2 regions of the Photobacterium sp. HL06 genome follow, and region 1 is predicted to be linked to the other one. Evidence: predicted binding sites of a transcription regulator. Region 1 holds the regulator's gene; the other holds the start of a gene.

What was found. Region 1 encodes MetJ, which represses methionine synthesis genes. Its sites were predicted from a motif close to TTAGACNTNTANANGTCTAA; they were not measured.
Region 2: a site for MetJ is predicted at 2,380-2,399, ahead of metH (methionine synthase). Genes of this name have one in related genera too.

What each region holds. Positions count from the first base shown of each region.
Region 1 is NZ_CM183914.1:227,700-232,229, reverse strand. Features, by position in the region: gene AC51G0_RS01085 (bifunctional aspartate kinase/homoserine dehydrogenase II) at 1-1,437, opposite strand, end outside; gene AC51G0_RS01080 (O-succinylhomoserine (thiol)-lyase) at 1,434-2,603, opposite strand; gene metJ (met regulon transcriptional regulator MetJ) at 2,789-3,106, shown strand; gene AC51G0_RS01070 (malic enzyme-like NAD(P)-binding protein) at 3,193-4,443, opposite strand.
Region 2 is NZ_CM183914.1:340,987-345,516, reverse strand. Features, by position in the region: gene metH (methionine synthase) at 1-2,327, opposite strand, end outside; gene AC51G0_RS01700 (cation:proton antiporter) at 2,523-3,803, shown strand; gene metA (homoserine O-succinyltransferase MetA) at 3,859-4,530, opposite strand, start outside.

The DNA.
Region 1 (4,530 bases):
CAGCTGCTCTTTTTCACGCTCAAACAGCTCCAGCCAACGGCTACCAATATTGCCTTTGCCACAGAGTACTAGGCCGATACGCTTCTGGGCCTGGAACAGGCTCTGGTGGACCTGCTCAATCAAAGGAGCAGTATCGACCTTGCGCAGCACTGCTACCAGGCTCAAACCCGACTCTAACTCGGTCGTAAACTCAACAGGCTGATTCTTAAGCTGATGATAAAACCCATAGCAATGCACCGGGTTGTTAACAACCCCTGCACCAACGGCAGCGACGATAGCGAAACCATCACGAAGGCGAAGCTCTGCTGTGATACCGCTGTCTTGCAGCAATGCCAGCACACCGTTGACCACCTCACCGGTGTAAGCCAGCTGGATACGCCCCTTATCAGTTTCGACACACTGGGCCAGCGGCTGTAGCTGGGCCCGCTGCAAGGTCCGCTCCAGTTCACCCAGGATCGGCTCAAAATCATGGGATCGTGCAACATCCAATTCAATCAGGCAGACATCATCAAGCGAGGTAATGATCTTGGCACCGCGGCCCGAAGCCAGTACCCGCTCAACCCGCGTCGAACCCGATTCAGGCTGATGGCTGCAGCGCAAGGTTAAGTCAATCGCACTCTGGGCGACCGGCTGCAAGGTCCGGCTATGAAGCACTGGTGCCGCCAGCCTGGCTAGCTCACTAGCCTCGTCCAGGCGTAGCAGCGGCAACAGGCACGCATCCCCTACTTTGCGTGGATCGGCACTGTATACCCCGGCAACATCACTCCAGATAGTGACCCTCGACACTTCTGCCAACGCCCCAATGACTGTCGCGGAATAATCCGAACCGTTACGTCCCAGCAACACGGTTTCACCCACCTGGTTACGTGCCATAAAGCCAGTGATCACCATGCGATGCTGGCTGTGCTGGGCCAGCTGCGCTTTTAGCAGCGGCCAAGACAGGGCTCGGTCAACCTCTGGCTGGGCAGCTCGCTCAGCCCGGAGGAACTCGCGTGAATCGAGGTAGGTTGCTGGCATCGCCTGCTGCCCAAGCAACGTCGCCAACAAGCGTGCCGACCATAGTTCACCATGCCCTAGAATAGTGGCAATCGAGGCTTCATCCAGGCCTTGCTCGCCCAGTTTAGTCAATTCACTGAGCTCAAGGTGGAGCTGGGTCTGCAGCTCATCAGCCTCTGTACCGGTTAAGAGCTCGCTAATCAGCTCCTGCTGAAAACAACGCAGTTCCTGCAGGGCTTCATGGGCCTGGCGGCCATCCTTGCCTAGCAGCTCGACCCAGGAGATCAGGCTATTGGTGGTTTTGCCTGCCGCTGAAACGACAATCAGATCATCGCTGTTGGAATGTTCCTGCAATATTTCCGCCACCCGGCGGTAGCAATCAGGATCGGCCAGGCTGCTGCCACCAAATTTATGTAGCTGACGTTGAACAGGTTGGCTCATTCGGTTACCTCCGCGGCTTTATTGAAGGCCTGATCTAAATCGGCAATCAGATCGCTTGGGTCTTCAAGGCCTACCGAGAGGCGCAGTAATGACGGCTTGATCCCGGCTTCTGCCTGCGCTTCATCAGACATCGCGCGATGGGTCATACTCGCCGGGTGGGCTATCAGACTTTCCGTCCCCCCTAGGGATTCCGCCAGTGAAAAACAACTCAATCCGGCGACAAACACCTCTAGCTGGCGATAGCTGCCGGCCAGCTCAAAACTGAGCATAGAGCCAAATCCTTTTTGCTGTTTAATGGCTATCTCATGACCGGGATGCTCGGGCTGGCTCGGGTGGTATATCTGGCCAACCAATGGCTGGGTCTGCAAATAGGCCAGTACCTGAGCGCTATTTTCCTCGTGCATTTTCATTCGCGGAGCCAGCGTACGCAGCCCGCGCAACGTCAGGTAGGCATCAAACGGTGCACCAGTCGCCCCAATACAGTTTGCCCACCAGGCGATATTCTCGGCCTGCTCAGCATCTTGGGAAATCAGCACCCCGCCCACCACATCAGAATGACCGTTGATGTATTTGGTGGTCGAGTGGACAACAAAATCAGCCCCCAGGGCTATCGGTTGCTGCAAAATTGGCGACAGGAAGGTGTTATCAACCGCCACCAAGGCACCAACTTGCTTGGCTTTTTCGCACAATTCGGCCACATCAACGACCCGGAGCAGAGGGTTCGACGGGGTTTCAACCCACACCAGCTTGGGCTTTTTCGCCAGGGCCGCTGCCAGTGTTGCCGGATCAGCCTGATCGATAAATTCGACCCTGAAGTCACCTTTTCCTGCCCGAGTGTTGAACAGGCGGTAGGTTCCGCCATAGCAATCATGCGGGGCAATCACTAAATCTTCCGGCCCCAGCAGCGCGGAAGCCAACAAGTTAATGGCTGCCGTACCACAACTGGTGACGACACCGCCCGCTCCCCCTTCTAGCTCAGACAAGGCATCAGCAAGCATATTTCGGGTCGGGTTGCCAGAACGTGAATAATCATATTGAGGAAGCTCACCCAGTTGTGGGAAGCTATAGGTCGAGGTCAGATAAATAGGCGGAACAACAGCATTATGCTGAGTATCTGATTCAATACCGGTACGAACGGCGACGGTGGCAAGCTTCTTGTCACTCATAATTACTTTCCTTGTCTGGGGGGCAAGCCCTGCTTTCGAATAACTTTTAATCACCAACATTAACCACAATCAACAGGGACGTCAACACTTCTAGACGTCTATATGTCTTTGCTTATGGCAGTAAATCCCGCTAAAATTCCCCCATATTATATTTATTGAATCCAACATCGCTGAGAAGGTAAAAAATGGCAGAGTGGAATGGCGAATACATTAGCCCATATGCGGAGCACGGTAAGAAAAACGAACAAGTAAAGAAAATCACCGTTTCGATTCCATTAAAGGTACTCAAAATCCTGACTGACGAGCGTACCCGCCGTCAGGTTAACAACCTGCGTCACGCAACCAACAGTGAACTGTTGTGTGAAGCATTCCTGCATGCCTACACCGGCCAGCCGCTGCCGACTGACGATGACATCCGGAAAGATCGCCCGGATGACCTGCCGGCAGAAGCCAAAGAGCTGATGGAAGAAATGGGCATTAAATACGAAGACATCAACGAGTAAAGCTCGCCTTTCTATAGCCTGCCACTTTCAGACATAAAAAAACCAGCCCGGAGGCTGGTTTTTCAGTATCTCAAATATGCGATGGCTTATTTGTCATCCATATAACCGATAGGCATCTCAATCTGTGCCACACCTGAATCAACCGCCGCCTGGGCAACCGCTTTGGCAACACGAGGAAGCAAGCGAGGATCCATTGGCTTCGGAATGATGTAATCAGCACCGAATTCCAACTTGTCGGCACCCGCAGCAGTCACAACTTCAGTCGGCACCGGCTCTTTTGCCAGTTCACGGATCGCGTGAACGGCCGCCAGTTTCATGTCATCATTAATTTCGCTAGCACGAACATCCAGTGCACCACGGAAAATGAACGGGAAACAAATCACATTGTTAACCTGGTTCGGGTAGTCAGAACGGCCTGTACCCATGATCAGATCATCACGTACTGCGTGGGCCAGCTCAGGCTTAATTTCAGGATCCGGGTTCGAACAGGCAAATACCACAGGCTTATCTGCCATTAGTCCAAGCGCTTCCGGGGTCAGTAGGTTAGGACCTGAAACACCGACAAAGATATCAGCTCCTTCGATCACATCTTCCAGCGTACGCTTGTCAGTATTGTTAGCAAACAGCTGCTTATATTCATTGATGTCATCACGACGGGTATGGATCACACCTTTGCGGTCCAGCATGTAGATTTTCTCACGCTGGGCGCCACATTTGATCAGCAGCTCCATACAAGCGACAGCTGCAGCGCCAGCCCCTAGGCAGACAATCACCGACTCGCTGATGTCTTTACCCTGGATCTCAAGGGCATTCAGCATTCCCGCAGCTGTTACGATGGCTGTACCATGCTGATCATCGTGGAAAACAGGGATCGCGCAACGCTCAATCAGGCGCTTTTCAATTTCAAAACAATCAGGTGCCTTGATATCTTCCAGGTTAATACCACCAAACGTATCAGCAATGTTTGCCACCGTATCAACAAACTCATCAATGGAACGGTGCTTCACTTCAATATCGATAGAGTCCAAACCGGCAAAACGCTTGAATAGTAGCGATTTACCTTCCATAACCGGCTTAGAAGCCAGAGGACCAAGGTTACCTAGGCCCAGGATTGCAGTACCGTTGGTGATCACGGCAACCATGTTGCCTTTACCAGTGTACTTATAAACGTTTTCAGCGTTTTGCGCGATCTCTCGCACAGGCTCTGCGACACCAGGGCTGTAAGCCAAAGCAAGATCTTCAACCGTATTAGCCGGTTTGGTGAGTGAAATTTCGGTTTTACCTGGTACAGGGTATGCGTGATAGTGAAGTGCTTGTTGGCGAAAATCTTCAGACATAGTGGTCTTGATCCTGAATGAAAATGATGTTCAGTACGGTATTGGGAGGTAGATCATATTCTATAGCGATACAAAATCCTAGCTCAG
Region 2 (4,530 bases), 110 kb from region 1:
TCGTAGTTATTACACTGCAGTACGACACCGACAATATTCTTCCCAATATCGTGAACATCGCCTTTTACTGTCGCCATCAAAATCTTGCCGTTCGAGCTACCGGCCTGTTTCTCAGCATTAATATACGGTTCAAGATAAGCAACAGCCTGTTTCATGACGCGCGCTGATTTCACTACCTGCGGCAGGAACATCTTGCCTTCACCGAACAAATCACCAACGATATTCATCCCGTTCATCAACGGGCCTTCAATCACTTCAAGTGGCTTGCTTGCATTTTGGCGAGCTTCTTCCGTGTCTTCGACAATAAATTCCGTTATACCTTTGACCAACGCATGTGAAAGGCGTTTTTCGACATCCCAGCCACGCCATTCTTGTGCACTGCGATCATCTTCCACCGCACCACTGTCACGGTATTTCCCCGCAATATCCAGTAAACGCTCAGTACTGTCATCTCGACGGTTAAGAACCACATCTTCGACAGCTTCGCGCAGCTCATCCGGCAAGTCATCATAAATTGCCAGCTGGCCGGCATTCACAATCCCCATGTCCATGCCGTTCTTAAAACAGTGGTACAGGAACACGGCATGGATCGCCTCCCGCACCGGGTTATTTCCCCGGAACGAGAAAGAAACATTGGATACACCGCCTGAGACCATGGCATGCGGCAAAGTACGCTTGATATCACCAACGGCTTCGATAAAGTCGACAGCGTAGTTATTGTGCTCTTCTATACCCGTTGCAACCGCAAAGATATTTGGATCGAAAATAATATCTTCAGGCGGAAAGCCCACTTCATCGACCAATACACGGTAGGCGTTGGTACAGATTTCAATTTTTCGCTCTCGGGTGTCTGCCTGGCCAACTTCGTCAAATGCCATCACTATGACAGCCGCACCATAGCGGCGAAGCAGCTTAGCCTGGGCAACAAACTTTTCTTTGCCTTCTTTGAGCGAGATGGAATTAACAATCGGTTTGCCCTGGACACATTTCAAACCCGCTTCAATGACTTCCCATTTCGAAGAATCGACCATGATAGGGACTTTCGAAATCTCAGGTTCAGTTGCACATAAGTTGAGGAAACGAACCATTGCCGCTTCCGCATCCAGCATGCCTTCATCCATATTGATATCAATGATCTGTGCACCAGCTTCTACTTGCTGACGAGCCACTTCTAACGCTTCATCATACAACTCTTCTTTAATTAAGCGTTTGAAACGAGCTGAACCAGTAACATTGGTACGTTCACCGACATTGATAAATAAACTATCAGCTTCAATGGTTAACGGCTCTAGCCCAGAGAGACGACAAGCAGTAGTAATTTCGGGTAATTGACGAGGGGTCACATCACGAGTCACTTCGGCCATTTGACGGATATGCTCAGGGGTTGTCCCACAGCACCCACCGACTAAGTTCAGGAAACCACTTTGCGCCCACTCTTTGATATGTGCAGCCATATCTTCAGGGCTGAGATCATATTCACCAAAAGCATTTGGCAGGCCGGCATTCGGGTGAGCAGAAACGGCGCACTCAGAAATTCGTGATAACTCTTCAACATACTGACGCAGCTCATCAGGGCCCAAGGCACAGTTCAAACCAAATGAAATAGGCTTAACATGGCGTAGTGAGTTGTAGAAAGCCTCGGTCGTCTGGCCTGATAACGTACGTCCGGATGCATCGGTAATGGTACCGGAGATCATCACTGGTAACTCAATACCCAACTCTTCAAAGACACTTTCAACAGCAAACGAACAGGCTTTTGCGTTCAGGGTATCGAAAATGGTTTCGATCAGGATTAAATCAGATCCCCCCTCGATAAGAGCACGGGTAGACTCAGAGTAGGCTTCAACCAATTGATCAAAAGTGACATTTCGAAAGCCAGGATCATTAACATCCGGAGAGATAGAACATGTTCGGTTGGTCGGGCCAAGTACCCCGGCAACAAAGCGGGGTTTTTCGGGTGTTTTTGCCGTCCATTCATCAGCAGCCTGGCGGGCTAGGCGAGCAGCTTCAAGGTTAATTTCTGCGCTCAGGCTTTCCATATCATAGTCAGCCATGGCAATCGTGGTCGCGTTAAAGGTGTTCGTTTCCAGAATATCCGCACCAGCCTCTAAGTACGCAGCATGAATATCTTTGATCAATTGGGGTTGTGTCAGTACCAATAAATCATTGTTACCTTTAAGATCGGAATGCCAATCTGCAAACCGTGCTCCACGATAATCATCTTCTTCCAGCTTATAGCCCTGGATCATGGTACCCATGCCACCATCAATGATCAGGATCTGCTGCTCTAATCGCTTCTGTAATAATTCCTTGCCCTTTAACACCACACTACTTCCCTTCTCTAATTTTACAGCTGAATAACATCCTACCACAGTCCATATGGAAATCTAGACGTCTAAAGTTGTTTTCGACACCAAAACAAAGGCAGAATCTAGGAAAGTTTTCTATAGCTATCATCACGTGATGGATTTATATTTTGTCACAATTTCACTCTTTACTCTTAACCACATTGAGGTTGACGCATGTCGGTCTATAGCACCCTCTGCTTCCTTGCTGCCGCTGCAATGGTAATTGCATTTATAAACAGCAAAATAGGAAAAATGCAGACAACTATCGCCATCACTGCCGGTGCATTGGTATTGTCACTGGGCATTGTTATCGCAGGTCAAAATGGCTGGTTCCACCTTGAAGATATCGCAGCCGAGCAACTTGGCGAAATTAACTTTGAGAGTTTTCTGCTAAAAGGGATCCTAGGTTTCTTGCTGTTCGCCGGCGGGTTGGGGATAAAATTGCCCAATCTCGAAGATCAAAAGTGGGAAATCACGGTACTGGCCTTGGCGGCGACCCTTTTTTCAACTTTCTTCATTGGCTTTGCATTATGGGGGATCTGTCAGCTCCTCGGTATTCAGCTTGATCTGATCTACTGCCTGATCTTTGGTTCGCTGATTTCTCCTACCGACCCAATCGCTGTATTGGCTATCGTCAAAAAACTCGATGCTCCGCGACGTATCTCGACCCAAATTGAAGGTGAATCACTGTTTAACGATGGTTTTGGACTCGTTATTTTCGTCACCTTGTTCACCATCGCCTTCGGCGGCGAAGCGCCTACAGTATTAGGGGTTGGCCAGCTGTTCTTGCAGGAAGCGGTTGGGGGAATAGCCTATGGCTTTGTCCTTGGCCTGTTATTCCATTACCTGATCAGCTCCACCGATGATCATTCGATGGAGCTACTACTGACCTTAGGTATTCCAACTGCAGGCTATGTCTTCGCGGATGTTATCCATGTATCTGGACCACTTGCCATGGTGGTTTCCGGAATCATGATTGGTAACTGGACCCGCTATATCGGCTTTTCCAAAGAAAGTGAAGATCACCTCGATCACTTCTGGGAGCTCGTCGACGAATTCCTCAATGGCGTGCTTTTCCTGCTTATTGGTATGAGTATGCTACAGTTCAGCTTTCATCAGGAAGACTGGGTTCTGATGGTCACAGCGGTCCCATTGGTGCTGCTCAGCCGTTTTTTAAGTATCAAGCTGTCATATATGGGCTTCGAGCGTTACCGTGACTATAACCCGCACTCGGTGAAAATTCTAACCTGGGGCGGACTTCGGGGCGGCCTTGCCTTAGCGATGGCAATGGCAATACCGGCAGGCATTACCGTTATTCCTGAAAAGAGCATTGATGTCCGAGAAGTCATTCTGGTGATGACCTACGCTGTCGTCGTATTTTCGATTCTAATCCAAGGTTCAACCATTACCCCTCTCATCCACAAAGCCAAAGTGTGGGAAGCAGAAAACCAATAGACCTGAAACGAAAAAGACCTGCGTTGCAGGTCTTTTTTTATCTTCTTTTAAGCAATCAATCATCTTTGGTAAAGTTTGCTTCCGAGAAGTGGGCCAAATCATATGGCGTTTGCTGATAAACACAGTAGTTGAGCCAATTAGAAAATAGCAAATGACCATGGCTACGCCAGCTAGCGACTGGTGGATTCTGTGGGTCATCCCCCGGATAGTAATTCACCGGAATACTCGGCTCCATCCCTTCTCCTAAATCACGCAAGTACTCGTTGTGCAGGGTATTAACATCATATTCGGGGTGACCAGTGACGAAAACATTTCGCTTATCTTTCGTTGTCGCCAAATAGACCCCAGCCTGCTCAGATGTCGCCAAAATATCGAGATCGGTATGCTCAGCCAGGTACTCAGGTGAAAAGTCAGCATATCGAGAATGCGGAGCTAAAAATGAGTCATCAAAGCCACGGAGCATTGGATGATGGCAATCATGCGTTTGATGGAAATAGATCCCTGATAGCTTTTCTCTTCGAGTACGCTTTGGTAAATCATACAACAACTTCAAACCTGCCTGAGCAGCCCAGCATACGAACATCGTTGATGTCACATGCTCCTTAGCCCAGTTCATAATTGTCTGGATCTCCTCCCAGTAAAGGACATCCTCAAACTGTACGAGCCCCAGAGGCGCTCCCGTTACAATCAGGCCATCATAGTTACGATCTTTGACCATCTCAAACTG